3 regions of the Neptunomonas phycophila genome follow, and region 2 is predicted to be linked to each of the others. Evidence: predicted binding sites of a transcription regulator. Region 2 holds the regulator's gene; each other region holds the start of a gene.
The links. The regulator PhoB, encoded in region 2, activates phosphate uptake and scavenging genes when phosphate is short. The targets are predictions, from matches to a motif close to TGTCATANNNNTGTCANA.

Region 1 (10,712 bases), on a different contig from region 2:
TATACGCTTTGGGGTTATGGCTGCCGGTAATCATGATGCCGGTTTTTGTGTCGGTGTGATGGGCCGCAAAGTAAAGCACCGGTGTTGCAATATAGCCTATGTCGGTAACATCAAGGCCACCCTCGAGTAGGCCTTGAATGAGTTGTTTTTTTAAGGCGGGGCTAGATAGGCGGCCATCAGCTCCTACAGCGGTATTGCGAATAGCTTGAGCTCTCGCTTGGGCAGCAAAGGCGCGTCCTAAGTGATACGCAACGGCTTCAGTTAAACTTTCTCCTACAATGCCGCGAATATCATAAGCACGAAATAGAGTGTCATCTATATTGTCTAAATTGCAGCTCACTTTGCCATCCTTTTGCTCGGGCTTTCGTTAAATGTGACTATTTGCGGTTAATAGGAGCTGTTAAGAGAGGCCAGAAGAGCCAAATCCACCGTCGCCTCGCTCTGAGTCGCTGAATTCGGTGACCACTTCAAATTCAGCTTGCACGACCGGTACTAAAACGAGCTGCGCTATCCGTTCTCCAGGCGCCATCGAAAAGGTCGTTTGACCGCGGTTCCAGCAAGAAACAAAAAGTTGGCCTTGGTAGTCGGAATCGATAAGGCCGACAAGATTGCCTAATACGATGCCATGTTTGTGGCCTAGCCCAGAGCGGGGCAAAATCATGGCGCACAGTGAGGGGTCGGCAATGTGAATAGATAAGCCTGTTGGAATAAGCTCCGTTTGTCCGGGTGCTAATGTTAATGTTTCGTCTAAGCAGGCTCGTAAATCCATGCCAGCAGAGCCCGGGGTCGCATAAGTGGGTAACGGAAACGTATCGCCTATACGAGGATCTAAAATTTTAACTTGAAGAGTGTTCATCGGTTGGCCTTATAAAGTTGGGCAATATGGTCAATTAATGAGGTTGCAAGCTGACGCTTACGCATCATTGGGAGTTCTGTAACCTGATCGGCAGTGACTAGAGTGACGGCATTGTCATCACTGTTAAAGCCGATGTCTGTTCGGGAAACATCATTCGCAATAATTAAATCTAGCTTCTTTCTAACCAATTTGTCTTGAGCATAACTGACTATGTCTCGCGTTTCAGCAGCAAAGCCAACGGTGAATGGAGCGTTAACTTTGGAAGCGATGGTCGCTACGATGTCGGGGTTCTTGATCAGGTGAAGCTCCATGATCTCTTCTTTCCCTTTTTTGATCTTGTGCTCTGCAACAGCGGATGGTCGATAATCAGCGACAGCCGCGCAAGCGATAAAAATATCACATTGGGCGGCGTCGGATTCGGCGGCTTGAAGCATATCCTGAGCGCTGTTGATATCTATGCGTGTTACATGGTCGGGAGTCGCTAAGTTGACGGGCCCGCTGATTAACGTAACGTGAGCACCTGCACTAACGGCGGCTTGCGCAAGCGAAAAGCCCATTTTCCCTGAGCTATGATTCGATATATATCGCACAGGGTCCAACGGTTCTCGGGTTGGCCCTGCCGTTATTGTTAGCCGCAGGCCGGCTAGCGATCCTGTTTCAAAACTAGCGGCTGTTCGCGCGGCAATATCGAGAGGTTCCAGCATGCGCCCTGGCCCTGTATCACCGCACGCTTGATCGCCAATGCCTGGCCCCCATAGTTTAATGCCTTGTGCGGATAGTGTCTCAGCGTTGCGTTGCGTTTGTGCTGATCGCCACATGGCTTGATTCATAGCAGGGGCAAGGCAAATAGGGGCGTCGGTTGCTAAGCACAGCGTAGTTAACAGGTCGTTTCCCATGCCAGAAGCTAAGCGAGCCATAAAGTCTGCACTGGCGGGAGCTATAACCATAATATCAGCCCAACGTGCTAACTCTATATGCCCCATGCCGGCTTCCGCTTCCGGGTCGAGTAGTTGTGTGTGAACCGGATTTCCAGACAGGGCCTGTAATGTTAGGGGAGTAATAAATTCGGTAGCCGCGGGAGTCATTACAACGCGTACATCCGCGCCAGCAGCTTTTAAGTGGCGTGTTAGTTCGGCGCTTTTGTAAGCGGCAATCCCACCTGTAATACCTAGAATGACCTGTTTGTTAGTAAGTCTATGCATACCTTGAACCACTCGAATCTGCTGCAATGCTAAAGGCGTGTACGATACCATCTCACGATTTTGTTGCGTAGGTGTTAAGGCGATAAAGTCGTACTTTATATGAGTAGTCGTTCTGATCAGCTAATAGTCAGCTTGTGCTCGTAGAATAAGTTTTGTGTTGCTTAGCATGAAGCTAAAGAGCGAAATAAAGGGATGTTGATATGGCAATTACAGATTGGCCGGAGCTAGAAAGGCCGAGAGAAAAGCTCTTGCATCATGGCGCGGCGGTTTTGTCCGATGCAGAGTTGTTGGCCATTTTTTTGCGAACAGGTATTAAGGGCACTAGTGCTGTTGATTTATCGAGAGATTTACTCCAGCGCTTTGGCGGGCTTAGAGAGTTGCTTGAGAGCAGCCAGGAGGCTTTTTGTCAGGGGCCTGGTTTAGGAAATGCGAAGTATGCTCAATTACAAGCTGTTTTAGAAATGAGCCGCCGTCACCTGTTGGCATCGCTAGAGCGTGGAGATGTGATGGAGAGCCCCTCTGCGGTTCGGATGTTTCTGTCGGCGAAGATGCGCCATTATCGTCAAGAGGTTTTTGCGTGTCTGTTTATGGATAATAAGCATCGAATCATTCGGTTTGAGCCTATGTTCTTTGGCACCATAGATGCGGCTTCTGTGTATCCCCGAGAGGTCGTGCGTAAAGCCTTGGAAGTGAATGCAGCGGCCGTTATTTTGACGCATAACCATCCATCGGGCATTGCCGAGCCTTCGGCGGCTGATCGACATATAACAGAGCGTTTGGTCAATGCGCTGCAGTTGGTGGATGTGCGCGTGTTGGATCACATGGTGATTGGTGATCCTGAGGTTGTTTCATTTGCTGAACGGGGGTTGATATAGTGATTGTGGGCGCTGTTTAGCAATGTTTTGATTTATTCGTAAAAAGCGGTAGCTTGGGTTGTTGATTTTCTGTACAATGCGCGCCTTCTATTCACTTCCGGTATGGGATTCTTGTCCGGTTTTTGGACGCTCCGCCTGAGGCTATTGCGTAAGTGGCATATCAGCTACTCGTAGCCAATAGACATCTGAATAGAGTTAATCGACTAATAAGGTATTAATTATGTCTAAAGTTTGCATGGTTACTGGTAAGCGTCCAGTAACAGGGAACAATGTTTCCCACTCACAACGTAAAACACGTCGTCGTTTTCTACCAAACCTGCATTGGCACCGTTTTTGGGTAGAATCTGAAAACAAATTTGTTCGTCTACGCGTTTCTTCTAAAGGTATGCGTATCATCGATAAAAAGGGTATTGACTCAGTTTTGACTGAAGTTCGTGCTCGTGGCGAAAAAGTATAAGGAGCTAGACCATGGCTGCAAAAGGTAACCGTGAAAAGATCCGTCTGGTTTCATCCGCCGGTACAGGTCACTTCTACACGACTGATAAAAACAAACGTAACATGCCAGAAAAATTTGAGATCAAAAAGTTTGATCCAGTTGTTCGTAAGCACGTTATGTATAAAGAAGCTAAGATCAAATAAGATTTAGTGCTTCCAGAAAACCCGGCTTTGGCCGGGTTTTTTTATGTCTAAAAGAAACAAGTGGAGCTTGTTCTGCGTACATAAGAGAGATGTGATTGGTTAAAGCGCTTGTTAACTGCGTGTGTACATTGTTATTAATAGCGCATGATTCAAAATGAATTGGGATTTACGTTTTGCCAGAACTACCAGAAGTAGAAACAACGCGGCGCGGTGTTGCTCCGCATGTGATTAATCAGACGCTCACCTCTATTGTTGTGCGTCAGCCTAAGATGCGTTGGCCGGTTCCTGTCGATGTTTTGCAGTCGCTTATAGGTCTTGCGGTTAATAACGTGAGCCGGCGAGGCAAGTATCTTTTTTTAGAGACAGAGCGCGGAGCTATTGTTATTCATTTGGGAATGTCTGGTAGTTTGCGAGTACTCACTCATTATGTAGAGCCTGGTAAGCATGATCACATCGATATCGGTTTGGCTTCGGGGGCGTGCTTGCGCTTAACGGATCCTCGCCGATTTGGTTCAGTTTTGTGGCAGCCAGTGGGAGAGGAACTATCGTTGATCTCTTCGCTGGGTCCAGAGCCGCTGACAGACGCGTTTAATGCTGATTATCTGATCAATCGTAGCCAAGGGCGCAGTGTGGCGATTAAGCAGTTGGTGATGAACAGTCATGTGGTTGTCGGTGTCGGTAATATTTACGCAAATGAGGCGTTGTTTATGGCGGGTATTGATCCAAGGAAGCCGGCCGGTAAAGTATCTAAGCCTAAGCTGACTCGTTTGGTTGCGGCAATCAAGAAAATATTGTCCGCCGCAATTGAGCAAGGAGGGACGACTCTGAGGGATTTTGTTGATAGCGACGGTAAGCCTGGATACTTTGCTCAATCGTTATCAGTGTATGGTAGAGCCGGTGAGCCTTGCTTAGTTTGTGGCAAAGAACTAACGGAAGTTCGCATGGGGCAGCGCAGTACGGTGTTTTGCTCTCGTTGCCAGCGTTGATGTATCCAAAAAATGCATCTTGGCTGCTTGGGTTGATACAGGTAGATATCTTGATTATGGCGTAAAAGGAGACTGTTAGAGTGTTTGTAGACTACTTTTCATTATTCACGCCAACAGTTGAAGCGGATATAGGGTTGCGTGATCGTTTGCGAGCAAAGATGGGGCTTGAGCCTTCTTTGGAGCGCCGAGAAACTTTTAAGTTAGGTGAAATTCACTACGAGCATTATCCTTCTTTTGCTGAGTCTAAATCACCGCTGGTGGTTTTTTTGCCTGGCATAGGGACATATTCTGAATACTACGCGCCGCTGCTGGATAAGCTGAGTAGGCGAGGATTTGACGTTGTTAGTATGGATTATCCCGGTCACGGGTATTCAGGCGGTGTTAGGGGGTTGTACACCCTTGACGATATTGCTGACGGCGTTAGTGAAGTAATCGAGTATCTGGCGGGTTCAAAGACTCGCCCTGTTTATCTATTTGGGTATTCTATCGGCTCGTTATTAGCGATGGCCGTTGCCGAGAAGGATGCGCGAATATCTGGCGTTATTTGCCAAACGTTATTGATGCCGGAAGTAGCTCCCGACCTCATGCATAGTCTGGGTTGGCAATGGATTGGTATGAGTAGCCCGTTTTTCCCACTGGCTCGAGTGCCGTTAAAGTCGATATTGGATTATGATGCCCTTATTGCTTCTCATCCTGCCGCCGATGAAATGGGGGCTGATCCGCTTGTTGTTTTCGATTACCCGCTTAAAACTTTGAACTCGATATTTAGTTGGCGTTCCGCTAGATCAGATAGTAAGCGGCAGCTTGCAGGATTGCTAATACAGGGCGAAAAGGATGAGGTGTTGTCACTTGAATATGCACACAGGGTGATCGAGCAACAATCTCATGCTTTTACATTAGCGGTTGTGTCAGGTGGGCATATGCAACCATGGGAAAATCCCGATGGGCTAGTCAATCTTGTCTCTGAGTGGATCGCTCAACAATAAGTCTCAATGGTTGTCACATAAAAGTCAGTATTTTGTCATCGGTCTGTCATCTAGTTGACCCACCATACCTAAAATTGCATGGGCTAACTGGGGGTTAAAGATGCTTACCATCCAGAAAATAACAGACTTTGACACACTGACATTTAACTGGCTTCAGACGCGCCGTTTAACGTATTCACATTTGGCGCTGATTAGTCGGGCTATTTCCCGGTTAGGTGATGGCCTCTTATATGTCGTTATTGGGGTAGCTTTTGCTGTGTTCGATGCCGAGCATGGTCAGGCATTTTTGGTGGCGGGGCTGTTGGCTTTTTTAGTGGAGCTCCCGGTTTACTGGTTGCTAAAAAACACCATCAAACGTCCAAGGCCCAGCTCACTTAAGGGGTTTGAGGCGGTTATTGTTCCGTCGGATACCTTTAGCTTCCCCTCCGGGCATTCAGCCGCCGCCTTTTTGTTTGCTACGCTTTTAGCCGTTTTTTATCCAGCTCTTGCAGGCGTTGGTTATGTGTTGGCTGGGATGATAGGTTTTTCTCGTGTAATGCTGGGTGTCCACTATCCAACGGATATCGCCGCTGGCGCTGCGTTAGGTATCTGTTGCGCTGAGTTGGCTATGCTTATTGGATTTGCTTTATGAGGCGAGTGTAGTCATGAAGGTGCTATATGGGGTGCAAGCGACAGGTAATGGTCATATAACACGCGCACGGGTCATGGCACCCGCGCTCAAGCAGGCCGGCGTTGATGTTGATTACTTATTCAGTGGTCGCCCTGCTGACGAACTGTTTGATATGGAGTTGTTCGGCGACTACCAAACGCGTCGCGGTTTAACCTTTTATATGGGAGAGGGCGCAAAAGTTAAGTCGTGGGATACCCTCACAAGGAATAGTTTAAGCACGCTGATCCGTGATATTAAGTCGCTGGATGTCCAGAGTTATGATCTTATTCTCTCTGACTTTGAGCCGGTGACCGCTTGGGCGGCGAAACTGCGCGGTAAAAAGTCTATTGGTATCGCACATCAGTATGCTTTTATGCACAAGTTGCCCGATGGCTGGCGCTCGTTGATGTTGCGTTTAGGCGTTCAGATATTTGCTCCTGTTACGATACCCGTAGGGGTGCATTGGGATCATTTTAACCGAACAATTGTTCCGCCTCTAATTAGCCCGCCCCAATATTCAAGGACAGTTGATGAAGGGCTGGTTCTGGTTTATCTCCCATTTGAAACAGATGAAACATTGATCGATTGGTTTGCTTCGTTTACTGATTATCGCTTTCACGTATATAGTAAGCGTTCTTTTGCGCATTCAATCAATAATGTTCACTTTAAACCTCTTAGTCGTGCAGGGTTTGAGCAAGATTTAGCGGCTTGTTCTGGGGTGTTTTCAAATTGTGGCTTTGGCTTAGCTAGCGAAACAATGCAGTATGGTAAAAAGTTTTTAACTAAGCCTATGCAAGGTCAGTCGGAACAGCGCTCAAATGCCATTCTTTTAGATCGGCTTCAATTGGCTACAGTAATGGATGATTTCCAACCTCGTGATTTTCAGCATTGGCTGGAACAGCCGCAACCTGAACCTCAACTATTTCAAGATGTAGCGGGCGGGTTGGCTAAATGGATAGCGGGCGATTGCTCTGAGCCAGCCTCTGATGTTGTGCGATCTATTTGGGGCTTGTCGACAGGCGTCCCTGCATGAGCTTTAAGACACTTCTTTGATACAGTTCTCTGATCGTTGCCGCTTCAAACCTATTTGCTTTGGTGTGCTGTCGCGAGTAGGCGCATACTATTGCTATCGTTAAATAGTCATCATTTTTAGATGATAAGTTGTAAAGCGTTTTGTATTAAAGAAGAGTAGGTAGCTCAGTGTATAACGAGGTGGGAAGTGGTGAGAACTTCGCAAATCCGTATGCAAAGTTCTCTTTTTGGCTTCCTTTTTCCTTGCGGTGCTAATTATTGCTAATTAGTTGATTCCATTCGGACAATCCTTGTGTCCATTCCGCTTGTCGAGGCCTTCCTTACATTCGTTCCATGAACAGGAGATCCACGGTTGTTATTATGTCTGAGTGAGAATTTTTGGATATAGGAAAAAGTCCTATTTTTCATACCGAATTCTTGAGTGATCATTCAATCGCTTGTTGTTCGGCAAATATAGACATAAAAAAGCGGACAACGTACACTTAATTTATCTTGTCGGGGTGCCTTATGTTGAGGCTGAGATGATACCCGCTGAACCTGATCCAGTTTGCACTGGCGTAGGAATCGAGATGAAATCATTTGCAATCCCAAATGTGCTGACCATCGCAGGCTCTGATAGCGGAGGTGGTGCAGGCATACAAGCTGACTTAAAAGCTTTCTCTGCGCTCGGTGTTTACGGAGCGTCAGTCATCACAGCGGTCACGGCGCAAAATACGCACACCGTTTCAGCAATTCACCCTATTCCTAATGATGTAATCGCCGCTCAAATCGATGCTGTGCTAACGGATATTGCTATTCATGCGATCAAGGTAGGTATGTTGGGCTCCGTTGATATCATAGAGACAGTGGCACAGGCGCTGAGCCGTTATCCTACTATTCCCCTAGTCGTTGACCCTGTCATGATATCTAAAAGTGGGAGCGCGCTATTACCTATGAATGCGGTAGCGGCGCTCAAACAGCAGATCTTACCTCGCGCTTATCTTATTACGCCTAATTTACCCGAAGCTGCGGCTTTAGTTGGCCTTGATGAGCCCACCACTATTGATGGGATGTATGCGCTATTGCCGAAACTGCATGAGTTAGGGGCCAAGCATGTATTGCTAAAAGGTGGTCACTTGGAGGGAGATAATGATGCGGTTGATCTTCTCTCGGATGGCAAGCATGTACAGGCTTATCGCGCCAAACGGATTAATACACAAAATACACACGGTACAGGTTGTACGCTCTCATCAGCAATTACTGCGCTGCTTGCTAAGCACTTAAGTTTAGACGCGGCTGTCTCACAGGCCAAAGTATATTTATCGGAATCTATAGCTGCTGCAGATCAGTTAGATGTAGGTAGTGGACATGGGCCTTTACACCATTTTGCGACGCTCTGGAATTCGATTTCTGACGTCAGAGAATATTAATAAACAGAATAATGACAGGATAGTTATGACAAATAATCGCCAGTTGAGCCAAAGTGCACAGGTTGATAATGCCTCTGTGCAGCCATTTCCTAAATCGCGCAAGGTGTATATCGAAGGTAGCCGTTCCGATATTCGAGTGCCCATGCGTGAGATTTCTTTAGATATAACACCCACAGCCTTTGGTGGTGAACCGAACGAGCCCCTGTATGTTTATGATACCTCTGGGCCGTACACTGACCCAGAGGCAGAAATTGATATCCGCAAGGGCTTAGCGCCCTTGCGAGAAAGCTGGATAGATGAGCGACAAGATACTGTTCTGCTTGATGGCTTGACGTCTGTTTATGGTCAAACCCGTGCAGCAGATTTACGTTTGGATGAATTAAGGTTTGAGCTGACTCGAAAGCCTCGCCGAGCTAAAGAAGGGTGCAACGTTACGCAATTGCATTATGCGCGTAAAGGTATCATAACGCCGGAAATGGAATTCATTGCCATCCGTGAAAACATGAAGTTGGCTAAGAATAAAGTGGAGGGGCAAAGCGTTGCTCAACAGCATCCAGGCTTTAGTTTTGGTGCTAATTTGCCTGATGAAATTACGCCTGAATTTGTCCGCAAAGAGGTTGCCGAAGGCCGGGCGATTATTCCGTTAAATATCAACCACCCAGAATGTGAACCAATGATTATTGGTCGTAACTTCTTAGTGAAGATTAACGGTAATATTGGTAACTCCGCATTATCGTCATCTATTGAACAAGAAGTAGAAAAGATGACGTGGGGAACCCGTTGGGGTGCGGATACCATCATGGACTTATCCACAGGTAAAAATATCCATGAAACGAGGGAGTGGATATTACGTAATGCGCCTGTCCCTATAGGGACTGTACCTATCTACCAAGCGCTAGAGAAAGTGAATGGCGTTGCTGAAGATCTAAATTGGGAAGTGTTTCGCGACACGTTAATTGAGCAAGCCGAACAAGGTGTGGACTACTTTACTATCCACGCGGGTGTTTTGTTGCGTTACGTGCCTATGACGGCAAAGCGAATGACCGGGATTGTCTCGCGTGGTGGATCAATCATGGCTAAGTGGTGCTTAGCTCACCATGAAGAAAATTTCTTATACACGCACTTCGAAGATATCTGCGAAATATGTAAAGCTTACGATGTGTCCTTTTCATTAGGTGATGGTCTGCGTCCTGGGTCTGTGTATGATGCAAATGATGAAGCGCAATTTGCTGAGCTAGAGACGTTGGGTGAGCTGACCAAAATAGCTTGGAAGCACGATGTCCAAGTCATGATCGAAGGTCCTGGGCATGTGCCGATGCATATGATCAAAGAAAATATGGACAAGCAGCTAACCGAATGCCACGAAGCTCCTTTTTACACGTTAGGGCCTCTAACGACTGATATTGCTCCGGGATATGACCATATTACATCGGGGATAGGAGCAGCAATGATCGGTTGGTATGGCTGCGCTATGTTGTGTTACGTTACGCCTAAAGAGCACTTGGGGCTTCCTAATAAAGATGATGTTAAAACGGGCATTATCACTTATAAAATCGCGGCTCATGCAGCGGATTTAGCAAAAGGGCACCCTGGAGCGCAGATACGTGATAATGCGATGTCGAAAGCACGCTTCGAATTCCGCTGGGAAGATCAATTTAATATCGGTCTTGACCCTGATACTGCCAAAGCCTACCACGATGAGACTTTGCCTAAAGAATCTGCGAAGGTTGCACATTTCTGCTCGATGTGTGGACCAAAATTTTGTTCTATGAAAATATCACAAGAGGTTCGCGAGTTGGATGCGTCGCAGGTAGCGGCTATTAACGCGAAAGCAGAGCAGGGGATGCAAGAAAAGTCGGCGGAATTTAAAAGTACGGGTGCAGAGCTTTACCATAAGGTGTAGTGAATAGTTGGTGCTCGACAGCGACAAGGGTTACTCCTTGTCGCGACCCTTTAAATGAATGTCAGTAATTCGCTGGCTGCATAAGTCATGAATTGTCGTTAATTGATCGTTACACAGATTACAATTACCGCACATAAATAAGTGCATTCGTAAACTCATCTTCTCTAAAAGTGTT
Region 2 (10,712 bases):
ATCGCCAGAATCAAACCCGGTTACATCGCTGCCGCATGCGATAACTTCACCGGCAAACTCCCATCCGGGAATGAAGGGCAAGTCACCGATAAAGGCAGAAGCTCCGCCCCCACTGCAGGTTTTGTAGTCGATAGGGTTAACGCCTGCGGCCAGTGTTCGGATCAGCACTTCACCGGCTTCTAGAGCGGGCTCTGGAACCTCTTGTACAGTGAGATGTGTCGCAAATGTGTCGACTTCGCTGAACTGGTCAAGGCGGATAGCTTTCATGAGTAACCTCTTATTATTTAACGTAATGACAGACGATAAAAGGATCGTATGCGGCCAAAGTGGCATGTAAGATGAGCCTAGCTGTGCAGCCTCAACAAATCAATTCTGATAGGCTAGCTGGCGCGCATTACAGTGTTGCCATCTTATTATCTGTGCTTAATGTAAGGAGCCATGATGTATTTCTTAGCTGTTCTTGAACCGATTCTATTCTGGGGTGGTCTGATCGTTTTTCTTATATCGCTTGGTATGTATGCTGGGCGAACCAAAGATGTAAAATCGATTTTGCAATTTTGGCAACCTACAATCGTTTTTAATCCACTTGAAAATAAAGTTAACCGTATTGGGTTAGCCATGATGATAGTGGCGGTTGTGATTCGTGTAACATTGTTTGTGATGCTGTAATGGGTTAACTAAGGAGAGTAAATGAAGGGTAATCCAGTTAAAGGGGTTGGGTACTTATTTAGAGGCTTTAGCATGCTGCCTGAGCCCGGTATCCGGCAATACGTATTAATACCACTGATCATTAACATATTGTTGTTTACAGGTGCTATTTGGCTGCTGATGGATCAGTTTGATGTATGGGTCGACTACTGGCTTTCGTATCTGCCTGAGTGGCTTTCATTTTTGGATTGGTTGCTTTGGCCGCTCTTCGCATTGCTGGTGCTTGTCGTGGTGTATTATGGCTTTTCGATAGTCGCCAATCTTATTGCTGCGCCATTTAACGGTTTTCTATCCGAAAAGATTGAGCAACTGCGTCGAGGGCGCGAAGTCACGGATGAAGGCTGGGGCGAGTTTGTAAAAATGATCCCACGTGCATTAGGGCGTGAGTTAGCTAAGATGATGTACTATTTGCCGCGCTTGTTCTTGCTCATCGTGTTTAGTTTCATCCCTGTTTTAAACATTATTGCTCCATTTTTATGGTTTTTGTTTGGGGCATGGATGATGTCGATCCAGTATTGCGATTACCCGATGGATAATAATAAGGTGACTTTTAAAAAAATGACTCAGCTCTTAGCCGAGCGGCGTCTCACCTCTATCAGTTTTGGTGCCGTTGTGCAGTTTGGCACTATGATTCCTATTTTAAACCTGATTGTTATGCCTGCCGCTGTGATAGGGGCAACTTTATATTGGGTTGAGGAACACGTCGAACGAGCGGTGGCTGGTGTGTGAATAGACCCGCTCAGGTCGCACTTTTTTGCTGGGCTATACGAGATTGAGTTGAATACAGCATGTCAGGGGGGAAGTGGCAGTTAAAAGTACTGCCTTTCCCTAGCTGACTCTCAATGGTTAATTGAGCTCCGTGACGGTATAACGCATGCTTCACGATGGCTAATCCTAGCCCCGTGCCGCCGGTGGCGGTAGAGCGGCCTTCATCGACGCGATAAAACCGTTCCGTTAAACGTGGTAGGTGGATGGAGTCGATACCAATACCATTATCAGTAACCGAAAAATGCCCGCCTTGCTCATCGACAAACCATTTAATACTAATCAAGCCATTTTCTGGTGTGTACCGCACAGCGTTGAAGACGAGGTTCGAGAATACACTATGGAGTTCTTGTGGCTGACCCAACAGATCAAACTCGGTGTCGACATCTAACGTTACCTGATGTTGCTTATCGAGTGAGATCACTTCTGCATCATGGTGGATAGTGATAAGCATCTGATGAATGTTGATAGGGACTTCATCGTTAATATGCTGGCTAGACTCAAGACGAGAAAGTAACAATAAATCAGAGACTAGGCCTTCCATGCGGCTTGATTGGGCCTGCATTTGTGTCAGAGCACGCTGCATAGGTTTGGGGAGGTCCTGGTCTAAAAAAGTCTCCAGATAACCTCGAATGACCGTTAATGGCGTGCGTAGCTCGTGAGAAGCGTTGGCCACAAAGTCTTGTCGGGTATGTTCCAAACGCACCAAACGAGTGATATCACGGGCTACTAACAGTCGGTCGCTAGCACCAAACTCTTTTATTTGGAACTGTAAGGTAGTGTCGTTGAGGACAGGGCTAGGTAGCTGCAGAGGGTCGTCATATTTACGTTTGTGGTAATAACGTATAAAGCGAGGATCACGCAACAAGTTCATAACCGGCATTCCACGGTCAGACACATGTTTAAAGCCTAATAAGCGTTCTGCAGCGCGGTTCCACCACTCTAAATTATTATGCTTATCAATAATAACAACGGCATCGGGTAGTGCTGCTGAAGAGCGTTGAAAGCGTTTGATGATCTCTTTTAGATCACTACGTTGCTTATGGTGACGCTTTTTAATTCGTGCTAAGTCATCAAAGATGTCGCCCCATATACCCTCGGCTTCGGGAACCTCAGAATCATATTTATGCAACCAGGTTTGCAGCCTTCCTATTTGGCGTAGTTGTAGAAAAATCCAAAGCCCTAACCCAGCAACCATTCCCCAGCTAACAGAGCCTATGAATAAGCCTACCGTTGCAGATACAGCGACAAATAAAAATAAACTGCCTACGGCGGCTTGGGGGACTCTCTGCATAGGGGATACAACTCGTGTTTAGGCTACTTGTGTCGAAAAACGATACCCAGTTCCTCGTACCGTTTGTACTAGGTGGTCATGTTCATTGCCTAACGCTTTGCGTAAGCGACGAATGTGAACATCTACTGTCCGTTCCTCAACATACACATTGCCGCCCCAAACCATATCCAACAATTGGCCGCGGGAGTAGGCACGATCTTGATGGGTCATAAAGAATTGCAATAATCGGAATTCAGTCGGCCCTAAATCGATGGCTTTGCCCTCGGCAGTTACACGGTGCGAGATAGGGTCAAGCGTTAAGCCTTCAACCGTCACTGGCTCTTCAATGCCTTTAGGCGTAGCACGGCGTAAAACAGCTTTTAATCGAGCTACCAGTTCGCGAGGAGAAAATGGCTTGGTGATATAGTCATCTACACCCGCTTCTAAGCCCTGTACTTTGTTTTCTTCTTCGCCTTTGGCCGTCAGCATGATAATGGGGATATCGGCAGTTGTTTCATCTTTGCGTAAGCGGCGGGCTAATTCAATGCCGCTGATGTTGGGCATCATCCAATCCAACAAAATCATATCAGGTTGTCGATCAATCACGATCGCGTGAGCATCGTTAGCATTTTCTGCTTCAATACACTCATAACCTGCCATTTCGAGTGCAACCGCGATCATTTCGCGGATGGGCGCCTCATCATCGACGATTAGCACTTGTTTGCTTGTAGACATGTCTAAGCCTCTACGCTTGTAATAAGTCGCGAGTATTACAGTATTTTATTATGACAAAAATGTTACAGCTGGCCACTAATTTGTCATAAAGTGTACGACAATCCCAACAAAGACCGCTAACTCGGCGTAATGGTTATTCAGAAAGGCGTTAAAGCACCGAGTGCGATCTCTATCCTTAATAAGATTTTGCTGATAAACAAAAAACACGCCGGCTATAACGATCCCTACATAGTAAGGCCACGTCATGCTTTCTAATGTGCCTACTAATAGTAAAACTAACAAAGTGGCGATCTGTAATAGCCCAATGATCCGCTTGTCCTGTTTGCCGAATAGGATAGCGGTCGATTTTACGCCGATTTTTATATCATCATCCCGATCTACCATGGCGTACATGGTGTCGTAAGCAACGGTCCAGAGCAGCTTAGCTAAGAAAATCAGCCAAGCAACCAATGGTAAAGTCTCGTCAACGGCAGTAAAGGCCATAGGGATAGCCCACCCAAAAGCCGCGCCAAGTACCACTTGGGGCAGGTGGGTATGGCGCTTCATAAAGGGATAAAGCGATGCTAACGCTAATGCGCCAAAAGACATCCAAATCGTCATGTGGTTAGTGAATAAAACTAGTACAAAAGCGAGCAGCATCAGCCCAGCAAACAGCATGAGCGCTTCTTTACTGCTAATTAGCCCGCGAGCTAAGGGGCGTTCAGCTGTTCGCTTTACATGTCCGTCGATATGCCGGTCGGCATAATCATTAATCACGCAGCCAGCTGAGCGCGTTATAAAGACCCCCGCAATAAAAATAATGAGCAAGCTAAGCGGAGGGACTCCGTCGGCCGCAATCCATAACGCCCAAAGCGTTGGCCAGAGTAGTAAGTAGCTCCCAATAGGCTTATTGAAGCGCGTAAGCTGGGTATAGATGGCTAAACGCTCACGTAAGGTTAGTGCAGGGCGAGGTGCGACATGAGACATGACAAAGGCCTTAAACTAATATCGAGAAGGACTGTAGTGTACTTGCTCAAGCGCCGGAAGAAAAACCTCAGCTACAAGCAAAGGCTTGTTCGATAAACGAAAGACAGAGCGTCTAGCCCACAATGTATGAGAATCTACCTGGATTGAAGTCGTTTGTAAGGGGCCGCGCCGCATAGTTGGATCACTGAATAGCACAGACCCTAGTGAGCGTTGGCCAATTAAGTGTAGTTGTCGTTCTCTGCCTGTCAGGGTACTGGCCGGGATCACTGAGCGAGCAAAAACCCAGGCCTCGTTCTGACCCTTGAGTATCACCTCGCGTATGAGTGCTTTGTGGCGCAGGGGGATTCCCAAAGCTTGTGCTTCACTAAGGCTTGGATACTGCCAAGCAAGGCTCAGTAATTGTACCGAAAACTGCTGATGGCTGGCTTTCACCAAATGTTGTGTCAGAGACCCTCTGTCCATTAGCCACGGCCGCCATACGGCGGGGGCATCGATGGCTGATAATCGAATACGTTCCTTCCATACGGGTGCCGGGAAGGCGGTATAGGGCGTTTGAAGTAATTTGGCGCGGATATCCACAAATCAGGTCCTTTATCTGAGGACGGTATTCTACGCTTAAGCGTCGGCTATCCCAAGCCTTGAGCGTTTGTTGCTGGAGGCGCGTCACATAATCGATTAGCATGCGCGGTATGAGTACAGACAAAGCACACAAAAATACAGCTGCCAGCGTTGAAGCGTTAACCCGTCGTTGGGTAAATACTATGGTCGTTGGACTTAACTTATGCCCTTTTGCAGCGCCGGTTGTGAGACAAGAGACCTTGCGTTATGCCGTAGTTGAAAGCGAAGACACCCGTTTAGCGTGTGAAGCGTTTGTTGACGAGTTGTTAGTTATTAATCAAGCCAATGAACGTGATATCGCTACTACGTTAGTCATCTTTCCCAATGCAGTAGCCGACTTTTATGAATACCTAGGGTTGCTTGATGAATGCCAACGTCTATTGACCCAAGCAAACCTTGAAGGCGTTTTTCAGCTGGCTAGTTTTCATCCTGGTTATTTATTTGCAGGGCCGCCAGAGGATGATCTCAGCCATTGGACCAACCGTTCCCCATACCCCATGATTCATATTATTCGTGAGGGCCAGATGGAGCAGGTGCTCAAACACATAGATGATCCCGAAGCTATACCAGAACGCAATATTGCACATTTGGAAGCGTTAGGACGGGATAAGCTGATTGAGCTATTCCCGCCGTTTAAGGACTACTGTTGATTGATAAGACGCGATTGTAGCGTGAAGCTAGCCCTAGGTTTTAGTCGCTTCCAATGGACAATCGTTTTCTGAAATAAAAAGCTAATGCATTGATGCTATTTGCGGGCTTACGCGGCTACTACAATGCAGTTGCGTGCCGTGTCCTTTGCGTTATAAAGCGCGCTATCGGCGCGTTCGACAAGCTCATGTGGGCTGTACGTTGTTGAGGGTGTTAAGGTACAAATACCTTGGCTAACGGTAACAACTAGCCCGGTACTAGAGCGCTCGTGTTTAATGCTCAATGCCTGTACCTGTTTACGAATGCGTTGCGCTACGAGCTCTGCTCCGGCTTTGTCTGTTTCGGGTAATAAAACAGCAAATTCTTCCCCACCGTAACGGCAGACAGAGTCATGTGAGCGGTTGACCGCATTTTCCATAGCACCGGCAATACGTCGTAAGCCGCTATCGCCCGCTAAATGGCCGTAGAGGTCATTAAACGCTTTAAAATGATCCACATCGACCATAATAAGTGACAAAGGCAGATTGCTGCGACTAGCACGTCGCCATTCCATTTCTAATAGTTTTTCAAACTCACGCCGGTTATTTACCCCCGTTAGCCCGTCGATACGAGCCGAACGTTCTAAGAAATCACGAGAGCGCTTTAATTCGAGCATCATGCCTACGCGTGCGCGGATAATACCTTCTGCTCGGCCTCTAACAATAAAGTCAGATGCGCCATGCGTGTATGCCTGCAACTCTTGCTGATCATCATTATCGGCATTGATGAGGGCGGTTGGTATAAAGCCGTGGTGGATCTTCTGAACGAGGTTTTGGCAGTTTAATAAAGTAGGGAGCCACTCGTCAGAACCATCAATTAACAATAAATCGGGCGTTTGTTCTTGGCTTAGAAGCTGCTTTCTTAAATCGCTTAAGGTTGCGGGTAATAAAATATTGTAGCGTGCTCTTAACGCGTCGATAGTTTTCCAGACCGTTTCGATACCATTTGGGGCAAATACAGCGATGGTATGATGGTCGGTATATTTACAGAACTCGCGAGAGTCATACTCAATTTCGGTCGCCGCGCCCTCAAAAAACGCTTGTAGATCTTCGGGGGCAGCTAAGCCTATTAACGTGCGCTTATCTTCTGCCACGATTGATGGAACGCGAGAGCTTACCCCACTGGCGGCCCACTGATCTTGCCAGGTATCGAGTTGCTCTTCACAGTCGATATCAATAGATAACTCGGTGGGTAGCCCCGCTTTTTGTAAGGCGTCAAAAATAATAGTGGGGCTAGCAATATCTTGTCCGTCAACCCAAAGGGCTTTATAAAAAAGATCTATAAAATTAAGCGCTTTTTCACGATCGATTTGCATTGCGGCTAATACGCATAAATTGGCAAAACGACTGTCTGGTCGCTCTGGAGGTAACGAAATAGGTACTTCTGGCGCATGGCCGCGCACAGCAAATACATCACTCGCCAGCTCTGAGAGGATATCGGCTGTATTGCCATATAGGCCTATATCTTGAGCATGCTCTACCAAACGAAACTCGACCTGATCCAGCAAATCCATTGCTTTTAATCGTTCGAATAACGCATAGCTGTACGGGCAATTTAAGTCGCCATATACGATGTAGCCGCTCATGAATATCTCCAGACTGTGTCGCTTATTGATAACGCGTGTTCTGGAATTAGCGGCAGAAAGGGAAAAAGGTTGAGTTGCTTAAGTGGGTTTGTGCAGGCTTCACGTATTTATAAGAATAGGGCTGCCGTTGGCAGCCCTATTGGAATTGCAAAGTTACGCTGGTTCTTCGTCGTCTTTATCCGTTGCGCCAGCAACTTCGCGCATTTCAGCGAGCGGCGCATGGCGGACGTCTGTGCCGCTAACTAGGTAGATGAGCTGTTCGGCGATGTTGCGCGAGTGGTCACCGATTCTCTCTAAGCTACGCAGTACCCAGATGACGTTCAGGCAGCTGGAGATAGCGCGCGAGTCTTCCATCATGTAGGTGACGATTGATCGCATAGCCGTGCGGTATTCCAAGTCGACGGCTTTGTCTTGTTTGGCGACGTGGTAAGCCAGTTCTGTATCGTTGCGGGCAAAGGCGGTGAGCACATCTTTTACCATGCTGCTAACGAGTGAACCAATGTGACGGACTTCTTGGTAGCCGCGCTGTGAGTCGCCTTCTTCTACTAGCTCGATGGCGTGTCGGCAGATGCGGCTGGCTTCATCACCCATGCGCTCAAGGTCGTTGACCGCTTTAGAGATGGCAACGATCAAGCGTAGGTCGCTGGCAGCGGGTTGGCGGCGCGCGATGATCATGGTGCAACGCTCGTCGATCATTAATTCCATGTCGTTGGTTTGACGATCGACGCGGCGTGACTTTTCAGCTAATTCGGCATCACCTGTTAACAAGGCTTTTACGGCATCATGCACTTGTCGTTCTACAATGCCGCCCATGGTTAGCAGTTCAGTACGGATGAGTTCTAGCTCGTCATTAAACTGCTGTGAAATGTGTGTTGAGTAGCTATCTTTATTGAGTTCCACAATGGTACTCCTCAATTAGTGTCAATATCTGCATGGTGTTAGTAGGCGGTAGGTTTTATCCGTATCGGCCTGTGATGTAATCTTCCGTTTGCTTCTTCTCGGGGTTCGTGAAGAGGGTATCGGTAACACCAAACTCGATTAAATCACCCATATACATGAATGCAGTATAGTCAGAAACACGCGCAGCCTGTTGCATATTGTGCGTTACAATGACGATGGTAAAGTCATTCTTAAGCTCGTGAATGAGTTCTTCAATTTTAAGCGTTGAAATAGGGTCAAGAGCAGAAGCGGGTTCGTCTAGTAGTAACACTTCTGGTTTTACCGCGATGGTACGCGCGATAACCAAACGTTGCTGCTGACCACCTGACATGCCCAATGCGCTTTCGTGTAGGCGGTCCTTTACCTCATCCCACAAGGCGGCTGAGCGCAGCGCCCATTCGACGGTTTCGTCGATATCACGCTTCTTTTTAATCCCTTGAATACGTAAACCATAGGCTACGTTTTCATAGATAGACTTTGGAAACGGGTTTGGTTTTTGAAACACCATGCCCACGCGGCGGCGCAGATCAGCTACTTCAACTGTGCGGTCGTAGATATTTTGGTTATCTAACACTATCTCACCGGTGATGTTGCAGCTATCCACCAGGTCGTTCATGCGGTTAAAACAGCGTAACAGGGTTGATTTACCGCAACCGGATGGTCCGATGAAGGCTGTTACGCGCTTTTTCGGAATGGTCATGTTGATGCCGTGCAGGGCTTCTTTTTCGCCGTAGCTAAGACGTAGGTCGTTAACATGGAGGGCAATCGTTTCACTTTCCAAAGAAAGCTGGCGGTCGTCACGCTGCAACGATGAAATATCCATACGGTGAGTTTTCGCGTTTGTAGTCATAATCAATAAACCTTTAATTCAGTCGTTCTACAGCGTTACATTTCTAACGATTTATATTTTTCACGTAGGTGGTTTCGGATCTGCACAGCACTGATGTTCAGTAGGGCGATCACGACCACCAGCAAGAAGGCGGTGGCATATACCAGCGGACGAGCCGCTTCTACGTTTGGACTTTGGAAACCGACATCATAAATGTGGAAGCCTAAGTGCATAAACTTTTGGTCTAAATGTAGGAAAGGATAGTTCATATCCAAGGGTAAGCTCGGTGCTAGTTTGACTACGCCTACCAACATCAAAGGTGCTACTTCCCCGGCAGCACGCGCTATGGCAAGGATTACACCGGTCATCATCGCAGGGCTGGCCATAGGTAAGACGACTTTCCATAGTGTCTCTGCTTTGGTAGCTCCCAATGCAAGTGATCCTTCGCGTAACGCGTGAGGAATGCGTGATAGGCCTTCTTCTGTTGCCACAATAACCACTGGAACCGTGAGTAGAGCGAGTGTGATTGATGACCACATGAGGCCGCCCGTACCAAATGTAGGCGAAGGCAGGGCTTCTGGGTAAAACAAGCGATCAATGTTACCGCCCAAGAAATACACGAAGAACCCTAAGCCAAACACACCATATACGATGGATGGTACGCCCGCTAGGTTGTTAACTGCAATACGAATAAGGCGAGTGGTAAAGCCTTGTTTTGCGTATTCGCGTAGATATACAGCCGCGACTACACCAAAAGGTGTCACCATGATCGACATGATAATAACCATCATGACAGTACCAAATATCGCTGGGAATATGCCGCCTTCTGTGTTCGCTTCGCGAGGCTCTGCTGAAACAAATTCCCACAGTTTAGCGCCATAATGGCCTAACTTAGCGATGATACCCATATCATTAGGGCGATAAGCGCGTACGATTTTTGCCACAGGGATGGTTAGCATTTGGCCGCTTGCTGTTTCTGCTTGGATGCTATCGCGGTTAACCTGAGCATAAAGATCGATTAATGTTTGTTGTAAATTTTCGTATTCGGCGTTGAGTTCATCACGGCGAGTGTTAATGTCAGCAAAAGCATCGGCATCGGTAGAGCCTTTGAGCTCAAGTGAGCGCTGTTTAAGACGTAAGCGCTCTAGCTCGTAGTTGATCGCACCAATTTCGTCTTTTTGAATTTCGAGAATGGCTTCGTTAATCTCAATAGCACGCTCGATGCTTTGCTCAAACTGGCCCCATAGCGTTAAGTAGGCTTCGCTTGGGTCATAGCCATCGTAGCTACCGACCACTTCATCGCCTTGTTTTAGACTGCGCAGGTAACCGTAGAAGTTGCCCCATTCGTGACGTTCTGCCGCGAATAACATGGCCGGCTTTTGACGATCCGACAGGTTGGCGTCTAATACCCAAGTAAAGTCGATACCGCCGATATCACGGTTACCGATTTTTAATAAATCGCGACGCATTGTTTCAAGGCCTTCTGGCACATCGACACCCGCACCACGCAGCTGCTCGGCCAGTACGTCTTCTACCTCGACGACTTCGCCAGCGAGAGTGATTTTTTGATCACCTTGTTGATAAGTGGCTTGCAGAATATCTGCTGG
Region 3 (10,712 bases), on a different contig from region 2:
GTGGGCAGTTAGTAAAGGAACTAGAAAATAATGGTTCGACTCATCTGCTTGTACCTGTGCATAAAAAATCACTAACCTCGCTCCTACAGGTTAGACGCGTACGACATATACTTAACGAACTTAAACCCGATGTTATTCATGTACGCTCACGTGCTCCAGCATGGATTATTTGGCTCGCATGGCGCAAGCTTCCCAAAGAAAACCGCCCTCGCTTAGTGAGCACTTTTCACGGTATGTACTCGGTCAATAAGTACAGCGCTATTATGGCAAAAGCAGAGCACTGTATTGCTATATCCAACTGCGTGCAGGACTACATGCTTACGAATTATGAGATTCCCCCGTCCAAAATCACAAGAATTTACCGCGGCCTTGATCCTAAATCGTTCAATTCCAACGCATGTAATCCGCAATGGAGAGCATCTCTTTTACAAGAGTGCCCAGAGCTTGAGAATAAAAAAATTATTTTGATGCCCGGCCGCTTGTCTCGCTGGAAAGGGCAAGAAGCTTTTATCAAAATGATGCATCTACTGATACAAATAAGGCCCGATTGCCATGGCGTTATTGTCGGTTCTGCTGAGCCTCAAAAAGAGCATTACCAATCTGAACTTCTCTCACTGACATCAAGTTTAGAGCTCGAAAATAATATAAGCTTTATGGGGCACCGCTCAGATATCCAAGCTTTCTATGGCTTTGCAGATGTGACCTGCCATATGTCTAATAAAGCGGAACCCTTCGGGCGCACAGTACCTGAAGCCTTGGCATGTGGTTGCCCCGTCGTCGCATTTGATCGAGGAGGTGCTAGCGAATCGCTCAACGCGGGTTTCCCTAAAGGCCTAGTGGAACCAGACAACATCCAAGCCTTTGCCCAACGTATAGCGGAACTGCTTGATACGCACCCAGAATTCTATTTACCCAAAGAGTTTTATCTCAATCAACAAGTAGACAACACATTAGGTGTCTATGAAAAGTTGCTCTCGAACGATGAACAAGCAAACTAAACGCAGACCTTCGAGCCTATTTGCTATACCTTAATTACATCAAATACACTGTAGTCAATTTCTAACAACCACCTATGGCTTACACTGTAGCAGCTACGGAACTTTAAATGAGAATTCTCCATATCGCCTACCAGCAACTTAAACGTTACGGCAAAACTCGCGTTAGCTGGGCTGAAAAAATGACATTTGGTTTAATCAAAAACGACCATTATGTTAAAACCTATAGTGATCGCGATGTTGCCTCGAATGAAGCACCTTTTAAAATTCGAGACTTAGGCAAAAAGGCGGCCAATAAATACCTATTAGAAACGGTTGAATCCTTTGATCCGGATCTTATCATCGCTGGCCATTGCGATATGATCACCAACGAAACATTAGCCGCTATAAAAAAAGCAGCCCCACACAGAGTCATTGTTCATTGCAATAATGACCCTTTATTTGTTCCGTCCAACGTAGAGCGAATCAAAAAACGTGCCGAAGTAGCCGATGCCATTTTTGTTTCTACGGGCCGCAGTGAGCTATCTATTTTTGAAGGATTGGGAACACGCGTGTATCACATGCCAAACCCAACAGACCCTTCCATTGAGACACTCGACAACTCGACTAAAACAGATCTCGATATCGACTTACTATTTTGCAGTAACAGCAACGACTTTACCGAACGCTTGGCAATGGTGGGACGCTTAAAAGAAGCACTGGCCGATGACGTGCGCTTCAGAACATTTGGTAGTTTCGGGGAAGACCCGGTATGGGGGCGTGACTATGACCGTGCTCTATCTCAAACTAAGATGGGTTTGAACCTTAACCGACAAGAAGGAATGTATTGGTATTCATCCGCTCGCATGGCTCAACTAGCAGGGAATGGCATCTTACAATTCACCCACGAATCCCCTCGATTCGACACACTTATGCCAGAAGAAAGCCTTGTATATTTCGCGAACGAGGACGATTTAAAATCGAAAATTCTTGAATTCCAACACGACGACGCTAAACGCCGCTACTGGGCAAGCCGAGCTCGCACGTTCTTCCATCAAGAAATGAACTCAAAATTATATGCACAATATATTGTTGAAGCCGCCACTCAAACCGCATTTAGTCATGATTACGTATGGGCGCGGGACATCCACTTAGACGGCTCAATGAGGTAATGCGCCTATCTTTGTAAGGGGCGCAACTCGAGCAACACGTCTAACTTTCCGTGATGGCTAACGTTCGTCATATAACAGTAAAAAACGAGATGTAATCAACATGGCCTCGAATCCAATCAAAGTAGCTCAAGTACTCGCGGGTGCAGCTAATGGCGGCGCCGAAAACTTTTTTGTGCGCTTAGTCAGCGGTTTAAATGAGCAACCAGAGCTACAAGAAAAAGCATTTATACGTAACCACCAGCACCGCTTAGATGCCTTAAGAGGCAACGGCGTAGACGCCCAGGGGTTCTCCTTTGGTGGCAAGCTAGACCTGTTAGGAGCCTACCGTTTCAAGAAAGCTCTCAACGCTTTTGAACCAGAAATAGTCATGACATGGATGAGTCGTGCCAGCGGTTCCACCCCTAACTCGAGCAAATACATTTTAGTAAACCGCCTAGGCCATTATTACAATCTCAAATACTATAAACACTCTGACTACTGGGTTGGTATTAGCAAAGGCATTTGCCAACACATGATTGATGGCGGCTTCCCTAAAGAGAAAATTGTACATATCCCCAACTTTGCTGATGAGACTCCCGTTACCGCTATCCCACGGGACAGTTTTAACACTCCAGCGGAGCAGCCACTCATTCTGGCAGCGGGTAGGCTCCATACCAACAAAGGCTTCGACACATTACTTCATAGCTTAGAGCGCATACCATCAGCTACCCTATGGTTAGCTGGCGCAGGGCCTGAAGAAGCCAATCTAAAAGCTCTTTGTTCACAATTAGGGTTGGATCAGCGCGTTCGGTTTTTAGGATGGCGCGATGATGTCACCACGCTAATGAAAACCGCAGACCTGTTCGTATGCCCTTCGCGCCATGAAGGTCTGGGATCGATTGTAATGGAATCATGGGCGCATCAATGCCCCATAGTAGCGACTAACTCTCAAGGCCCGGGCGAGGCTATCACTCATGGCGAAAGCGGACTCATCACGCCAATTGACGACAGCAAAGCGTTAGCGGATGCTATTAATGAGGTGTTAGGTAGTGATGATTTACGAAACGAACTGATTCATGGTGCATCACGCGTGTATGCAGAACATTACTCTAAAAAGCGCATAGTAGAGCAGTATATTGATTTTTATCAGAAAATTACTCGCTAGAGACTATCACTGTTTACCTAACCAACCGTAGCCTAAGATAATTTCAGCGCTACGGTCAGCCTCAGCTAACGCTATAGGGTTCTGGCTCGACGCCGGCTTGCTCAAAGAACCAACAAGCTCATCCGTTTTGAGACGCTCAATACCTTTAACAACTCGGCTTTTCTCCGCTGGCAATAGGTTGATTAAGTTAACCACGCAGCCGGCTGTCAATGCTTCATAGGTCATCGAGATACTATCTTCAGTTACCCAACACGTCTCAGTGATAGCGATTGTATTCGGCAGCCAATCACTACTCGTATCCTCAGCCAAAACCAACGTAAATACGCTATCAAGGCCACTCAGGGCTTTTACTAGCGAGTCAGGCGTGCGCCGCGACGTCGCCAATGTCCATTGAGTATCTGGAAAACCAGTTAACACACTTGAGATCTGATCAAGCACTTGCTGATCGTGCCATTCATAATGCTTGGAAGGCCCACCTAAAAGAATCAGACCTGTCCCATGTTGCTTTGGCTGAGCAACCACGCGATTGAGCGCACCTCGCGTCTGAATTACGTTGGCCGGCAATTGGTCGACATCCAATAAATCATGCTCAGGGATAACGCACTGATCAAACCAGCTTATTGGCAAGGAAGGTTTCATAAGCACCACTGTTTTGGCCTTAAAAAAGCGCCCTAGCGCTAACGCTGTCCAGTGTGTTTTGTGTCCAGCGGCCAACACAAGAGCAGTAGGCTTCATGGAAGGCGATGCCCCCCCAAAAAACATACTTTTTATAAGTAGGCTCAGCGCGTTAAATACAGATAAGGGTGGTCGAACTTCAACCGCCAGTGCTGGGTTACGTCTCACTAGCGCCTCAGCCAGCCCCTTGCTTTGATTCACATGACCCGGCTTGCCATCACTGATGATAAGAATATCTGACACCACACTTAACCACTTTTCAATATTTCTCTTTATGATACTCCAGATCACTGACGCACCAAAAAAAGAAACAGATTATTCCATCCTAGCCGCAGCAAACAATTCCATTTTCTGAATAGGGTGATTACAATTTAACCTCTTGGGCCCTCTGCTTTAACAAGCTTAGTCTTATCAGTTTCGCTCACGACTGTGTAATAACGGCTCTCTACATTATTTTTACTACTTTACTTATTAGGAGTTCGCATGGCTGCGTTCGGTACAGTTTTTATGCCTGAAATGGCAATTTCTTGGTTTGACGGTTCTAGCTGGAGCACTCCTGAACTCGTCGCGAGCGACAGCCTACAACTCCACCCCGGCGCGCACGTCTTACACTACTCAAGCACCTGCTTTGAAGGCCTCAAGGCGTTTCGTCATGCTGACGGTTCTGTCAAAATTTTCCGCATGGACAAAAATTTAGACCGTTTTGAGCAAAGTAGCCATTTGCTAGCGCTCCCTCCTATTGATAAAAACGCAACACGCGAAATGATCATAGACACGGTTCGTCGCTTTGCGGCTGATGTTCCTGAAGCGCCTGGCTCCTTGTACATCCGACCAACTCACATTGGTACTGAAGCGGCTATCGGTAAAGCAGCAGCGCCTTCTCTGACCTCTTGTCAGTATATCCTCGTTTCACCTGTAGGGGATTATTTTGCGGGCGGAGTAGCGGCTTTACGTGTACTCATCGAAGACGATGGAATGCGCTGCGCAACACATATGGGCATGATTAAAAGTGGTGGCAACTATGCCAGCGCCTTACTGCCAATAATGAAAGCACGCGCTGAAGTGCAAGCCGATCAAATCTTGTTTTGCCCTAATGGCGACGTTCAAGAAACAGGAGCAGCAAACTTTTTATTGATCGATGGTGATGAAATTATTACTAAAGCGCTTGATGAAAGTTTCTTACACGGTGTTACCCGCGATTCGGTCTTAACTATAGCTCGCGATATGGGCATGCGCATTTCTGAGCGTGACATCACCGTTGATGAGCTATTAGAACGTGCCGCTAAACCTAATTGCGAAGCGGCGCTTTCTGGCACAGCTGCCGTTCTAACACCGGTGGGAACATTTATCCATCACGGAAAAGAAATCAGCATCGGGAACGGCGGCATAGGCGAAACCACGCTAAAACTGCGCAAAGCACTGAATGATATTCAATGGGGCAACAGCGAAGATAAATATGGCTGGCTTACTGAAGTTTAAGTAGGGAGTATTCAGCAGGAGGGGCCAAGCACAAACCTATGCCCCTCCTCTTATTAGCCCCTTCTCAACTTTGTGGCTCATCCACTTTTATAAAACGTTTCCATATGTGAGTCACAGCGGCTCTCAACTCGGTCATTTCAACATCATTCATTGCCTTAGAGCGCTCTTGCAAGGCCAATCGATGCCCTACAGCACGATAACGTTTATAGGCTTCCTGCAAAGTAACCGCGTCGTCTTCTGGTAGCAAACCTTCTGCCTGTAAAACTTCTAAAATCCGAATATTATCGGAATACGTGCACAAAGCAGGGTGTTTATCTGCGTGTGCTAACACGAGATACTGAACCAAAAACTCAATATCAACGATTCCCCCCTCATCTTGCTTTAGATTAAACAAGCCGTCTTCAACATCTTGGGAAGAGGAGCCCAAATGCGTACGCATTTTTTGGCGCATATCGGCCACTTCTTTTTGCAATACCTCGAGATCACGCGGCTTCGCTAAAATTGTTTGGCGCAAGTTGTTAAAATCGCCACTCAACCCAGAAGCGCCGGCAATAACACGAGCACGAACTAGCGCTTGGTGTTCCCACGTCCAAGCGCTGTTATTCTGATACTCTCCAAAAGCTTTTAAAGAACTAACCAGCAAGCCTGAATTTCCCGAAGGTCGCAGCCGCATATCCACCTCGTATAACTGCCCTCCGGCCGTAAACGTATTGAGGATATGTATCATTCGCTGACCTAAGCGCGTGAAGAAAACAGCATTAGCAATCGGCTTCGCACCATCCGTCATAAGATCGGTTTCACAATCATGAATGAACACCAAATCCAAATCTGAGCCATAAGATAACTCGATACCACCCAGTTTGCCGTAGCCCAGCACAATAAAGTCAGGGTCCGCAGGTACGCCAGCCGTTTTCATCGGACGGCCATGTTTTTCTAGCATTAACCGCCACGCTATATCTAACACACTACTTATAATAACTTCTGCAAGCCAAGTCAGATAATCACTGACTTTCATCAGCGGCAAAACGCCGGTAATGTCGGCCGCCGCTACGCGTAAAAGATGTGCACTTTTGAAATAGCGTAACGCTTCCATTAATTGCTCGATATCATCCTCAGGTATGCGTAATAGCTGCTGACGCAACTCGTTGGCTAACGCGGCTTTATCAGTTGGCGCATAAAGAGTACGTGGATCAATGAGTTCATCTAGCAAAACTGGCTTTTTCGCTAACTGGTCAGCAAACCACGCACTGCTAGAGCACAGTTTCACCAGTTGCTGTAAAGCCGCTGGGTTTTCATGCAATAGCACCAGATAAGCAGAACGCCTGAGGATTGCATGAATGAGCATCATTATCCGATTTAAAGTTTGTGTCGGATTCTCGACCTGACTAACTTCTTCTAGTAGCACAGGTAAAACACGTTTAAGCCTTTCAACGCCACCTGGCTGCAACACTTGTACAGTGCGCGAATCACGTAGTTCACTAATCAGTTTCAGCGCGGCTTCTGGGTCATCACTGTATTTATCGCTAATAAACGCTAACGACTCAGCCTCATCAAGATGCCCATTCCACAATGCCAACCAATTACCTTCTTCCTGTTGCTCCTGATCGGCGGACTCTGTTGAAGAGGGAGCAATCACTTCCTCAAAATGAGCCCTAACAATTTCTCGGTGATACTTAAGCTGCTCACTGCATTGCTGCCATGAATCAAACCCCATACTAAATGCCAAGCGTGCTTTGCCGAGATCATCAGTGGGCAGTTCTTGAGTCTGTTTATCGGCTATGGCTTGGATGGCGTGCTCGATATTACGTAAAAAGATATAGGCGGCAATTAGCTCCTCTACAGCTTCTGGAGTCACATCCGATAATTCGGGCAATAAGGGTAAAATTGTCAATAACTCACGTTGCTGCAAACGACTATCGCGCCCGCCCCTGATCAACTGGAATGCTTGGGCTATAAACTCAACTTCGCGAATCCCACCTGGGCCTAATTTAACATTAAGCTCCATCCCTTTGCGTCGCACTTCGCGATTAATCATCTCTTTCATTTCGCGTAATGACTCGAAAGCGCCATAGTCCAGGTACTTGCGGTAAACAAACGGCTTTAGCATTGCCATCAATTGAGCGCCCTGCTCTTTGTCACCCGCGACCACTCGCGCTTTAATCATGGCATAGCGTTCCCATTCACGCCCTTGATCTTGATAGTAGTGTTCCATTGCTGCAAAACTTAATGCGAGCGGGCTTGCTGAACCAAAAGGTCGGAGGCGCATATCCACACGAAACACAAAACCTTCGCCATTCATGGTGTCTAAAGCATGGATTAACTTTTGCCCTAGACGAATGAAAAATTCTTGGTTTTCTAAGGTACGCTTAGCTCCCTCTGTTTCACCTTTCTCAGGGAATGTAAAAATCAGATCAATATCCGATGATAGATTGAGTTCATGTGCTCCGAGTTTCCCCATGCCCAACACGACCATGCGTTGCTGCTGTTTTTCTCCGGTAGTTTCACAGACATGCATGGGTGTACCCCAACGATCGCAAGCTTGCTGATAAAGCACTTCAAGCGCACCATCAATGAGTGCATCAGCCATCCAGCTTAACTCCAACACGGTCTGCTGCATGGTGGCTCTTCGCGTTAAATCGCGCCAAATCAGACGCACCATGGATTGCTGCCTAAGAAGACGCAAAACAGATAGTAAAGAAGGCTCGTCTGTAACCTGCTTTAGCGCCTCCTGAACAAGCGTTTTATATCCGTTTAATGACTGATTTTGATCCAACTGTTCGGCATTGCATAATGAAGCGCCCCATTCAGGATGACGAGCCAATTGGTCAACCACAAAATCACTACCAATCGAAACGGTCAGTAACTCATTGTAGCGACTCGCCGGCCAGTGCGGCTTTACTGATTCCAACAATGGGGATAACCGGTCCCACTGCTTCTCAGCTAATGGAATAAGATCACTGGGTAGCGCGGATAAATTAGGCGTCATAGTTTTCTCTTTTTAAACGGTATAAATAATCAGACACTTATCATGATGGGGAGCTAAAACAACATCTAATCAACACCGGTTCGCCTGATGAAAAAGGCGATAACCTCGTTCTGCTTTACTAATATCACTGGTGACCAAGCACCCAAGTTCAGCTTGCAACTGGTCTTTAAGCATCAGCAAGTCTTCTACCGCTCCTGACTTTAGCTCTAATTCTAACTCGCAAATAGCATCTTTTAATAACTCACCATCGCGCGCGCACTGATAACTCACATCACCTTGATCGAGCGCAACTTCTATCTGCGTGTCGTTTACAGTAACCCACCACACAAGCCGATCAAAATTAGTGGCGAAAATAGGTAACAGTTGACCTTTAAGTTTTTCTACAGGTAATGCATCCGGCCATTGAGCTTGCGCGAGCAAGGTTAAATCTAGATCCGGCTTGTCAAGCAACCACTCCCATTCACCTCTCTGATGCAAGCCATTCATGCTGTGCCCACGCGTTTTAACCGTTTGAATAATATCCTCACCTTGCTCTCGGATACGCAGAGCCACTTTATGCTGCGTGAGAGCAAGCTCGGGCGTATCGTAATACCGATTTACTAGGTGATTTTTACCTTTAAAATCGGCACCTTGCAGTACCTTAAGCGCTAAAACTTGTTCTAGCTTATCGGCAGGAAAAGTCAGCTTCACTTCCGTTTCATTTGCCACTCTATTCATTCCCCATGCAATGTTAATCTCTATTACCTGATCTTTTTTAACATTTAGTTACAATTAGATGATATTTTTACTACAAATACAGGTATCTCACCCTTATACTTGCGCGAAAACTCAATCCTAAACAGGTTTTGGTTATGATTACTAACAATCCGATTATGCAAATGTTTGCACGTTCACCGTTCAAACCGATGCAAGAGCACATCGTAAAGGCACAGGCCTGTGCAGAACAGCTAATCCCCTTCTTTAATGCTGTTATAGCAAACGACTGGGAAACTGCCCGAACAACCCAACATAAGATTGCGGTTTTAGAAGGCGAAGCTGATCGATTGAAAAAGGATGTTCGTCAACACCTACCTAATAGCATTTTCCTTCCGGTACCACGTACCGATCTCTTGGAATTGCTGCGTATGCAGGACAAAATCGCCAACCGCGCCAAAGACATTGCAGGGATAATGTTAGGCCGCGAAATGCCAGTCCCTGAAGTCATACAGCCCATTATGCTTGAGTTTGTTCAATCTGCCTTAGCAACATCTGGACAAGCCGTCACTGCATTATCCGAACTGGACGAACTCGTCAGCGCAGGATTTCGCGGCCGCGAAGTAGAGGTCGTAGAAAAAATGCTAATCGAACTCGATCAACTTGAGCACAAAAATGATGAGTTTGAACGCACGATTCGCTCTCAACTCTTTGCTATTGAACGCGACTTACACCCCATCGATGCTATTTTCCTCTATCAGGTCATTAGTGGCATAGGTGACTTAGCTGATCGCGCCCAACAAGTCGGCAGCCGTTTACAACTTCTGCTAGCACGCTAATCTCAACAAAAAGGCATTATCATGAGCATTATTGCGCAATACGGCGATATCATCGTCATACTTGCATGTGTGTTTGGTTTTTTCATGGCGTGGGGTGTCGGCGCAAACGACGTTGCTAACGCTATGGGTACGTCAGTTGGTTCCAAAGCGCTGACAATGAAACAAGCGATTATGATCGCTATTCTTTTCGAGTTTGCAGGGGCTTATTTAGCCGGTGGCGCCGTAACCGCCACTATTCGCAAAGGTATTATTGACCCCGGAATTTTATCCGGCAATCCTGAACTTCTCGTTTTTGGTATGCTCTCGGCACTGCTCGCTGCAGGCTTATGGTTACTCATCGCTACACATTATGGGTGGCCAGTTTCAACCACCCACTCTATCGTCGGTGCCATTGTAGGCTTTGCTGCCGTCGGCATCTCAGTTGATGCTGTCCATTGGGACAAAGTCTCTAAAATCGTCGCTAGCTGGGTCGTCTCGCCCGTCACCGCAGGCATTATTGCTTTCTTCTTGTTTAGGAGTGTGCAAAAGCTGATTTTAGATACGGATAAACCATTCGAAAATTCTAAAAAGTACGTGCCCGTTTATATCTTTTTAGTAGGCTTTATTATCTCAATGGTGACATTCACCAAAGGGCTAAAGCACATCGGCCTTGATATCAGCTTTGCAAACAGCGCGTTCATCTCGATAGGTGTGGCTGCTATTACCATGTTCATTGGTATCATGATGCTAAAGAAAATCAAAGCAGACCCT

Region 1: a site for PhoB is predicted at 5,578-5,595, ahead of BS617_RS17090 (phosphatase PAP2 family protein). Genes of this name have one in related genera too.
Region 3: a site for PhoB is predicted at 9,194-9,211, ahead of BS617_RS00645 (TIGR00153 family protein). Genes of this name have one in related genera too.

The regions. Positions count from the first base shown of each region.
Region 1 is NZ_MRCI01000005.1:5,233-15,944, reverse strand. It holds gene BS617_RS17130 (phosphomannomutase/phosphoglucomutase) at 1-340, opposite strand, end outside; gene dut (dUTP diphosphatase) at 401-856, opposite strand; gene coaBC (bifunctional phosphopantothenoylcysteine decarboxylase/phosphopantothenate--cysteine ligase CoaBC) at 853-2,058, opposite strand; gene radC (RadC family protein) at 2,259-2,933, shown strand; gene rpmB (50S ribosomal protein L28) at 3,154-3,390, shown strand; gene rpmG (50S ribosomal protein L33) at 3,402-3,572, shown strand; gene mutM (bifunctional DNA-formamidopyrimidine glycosylase/DNA-(apurinic or apyrimidinic site) lyase) at 3,746-4,558, shown strand; gene BS617_RS17095 (alpha/beta hydrolase) at 4,639-5,544, shown strand; gene BS617_RS17090 (phosphatase PAP2 family protein) at 5,645-6,175, shown strand; gene BS617_RS17085 (MJ1255/VC2487 family glycosyltransferase) at 6,189-7,226, shown strand; TPP riboswitch at 7,712-7,806, shown strand; gene thiD (bifunctional hydroxymethylpyrimidine kinase/phosphomethylpyrimidine kinase) at 7,795-8,634, shown strand; gene thiC (phosphomethylpyrimidine synthase ThiC) at 8,660-10,537, shown strand; gene BS617_RS17070 (anti-sigma factor family protein) at 10,568-10,712, opposite strand, start outside.
Region 2 is NZ_MRCI01000003.1:202,875-213,586, forward strand. It holds gene BS617_RS16435 (NADP-dependent oxidoreductase) at 1-267, opposite strand, end outside; gene BS617_RS16440 (hypothetical protein) at 439-669, shown strand; gene cysZ (sulfate transporter CysZ) at 691-1,437, shown strand; gene phoR (phosphate regulon sensor histidine kinase PhoR) at 1,448-2,767, opposite strand; gene phoB (phosphate regulon transcriptional regulator PhoB) at 2,786-3,481, opposite strand; gene ubiA (4-hydroxybenzoate octaprenyltransferase) at 3,557-4,447, opposite strand; gene BS617_RS16465 (chorismate--pyruvate lyase family protein) at 4,463-5,026, opposite strand; gene BS617_RS16470 (DUF1415 domain-containing protein) at 5,137-5,715, shown strand; gene BS617_RS16475 (diguanylate cyclase domain-containing protein) at 5,823-7,337, opposite strand; gene phoU (phosphate signaling complex protein PhoU) at 7,491-8,237, opposite strand; gene pstB (phosphate ABC transporter ATP-binding protein PstB) at 8,293-9,126, opposite strand; gene pstA (phosphate ABC transporter permease PstA) at 9,162-10,712, opposite strand, start outside.
Region 3 is NZ_MRCI01000001.1:140,049-150,760, reverse strand. It holds gene BS617_RS00680 (glycosyltransferase family 4 protein) at 1-998, shown strand, start outside; gene BS617_RS00675 (glycosyltransferase family protein) at 1,106-2,146, shown strand; gene BS617_RS00670 (glycosyltransferase) at 2,247-3,290, shown strand; gene BS617_RS00665 (mitochondrial fission ELM1 family protein) at 3,297-4,208, opposite strand; gene BS617_RS00660 (branched-chain amino acid aminotransferase) at 4,449-5,444, shown strand; gene glnE (bifunctional [glutamate--ammonia ligase]-adenylyl-L-tyrosine phosphorylase/[glutamate--ammonia-ligase] adenylyltransferase) at 5,509-8,430, opposite strand; gene BS617_RS00650 (CYTH domain-containing protein) at 8,500-9,138, opposite strand; gene BS617_RS00645 (TIGR00153 family protein) at 9,282-9,962, shown strand; gene BS617_RS00640 (inorganic phosphate transporter) at 9,984-10,712, shown strand, end outside.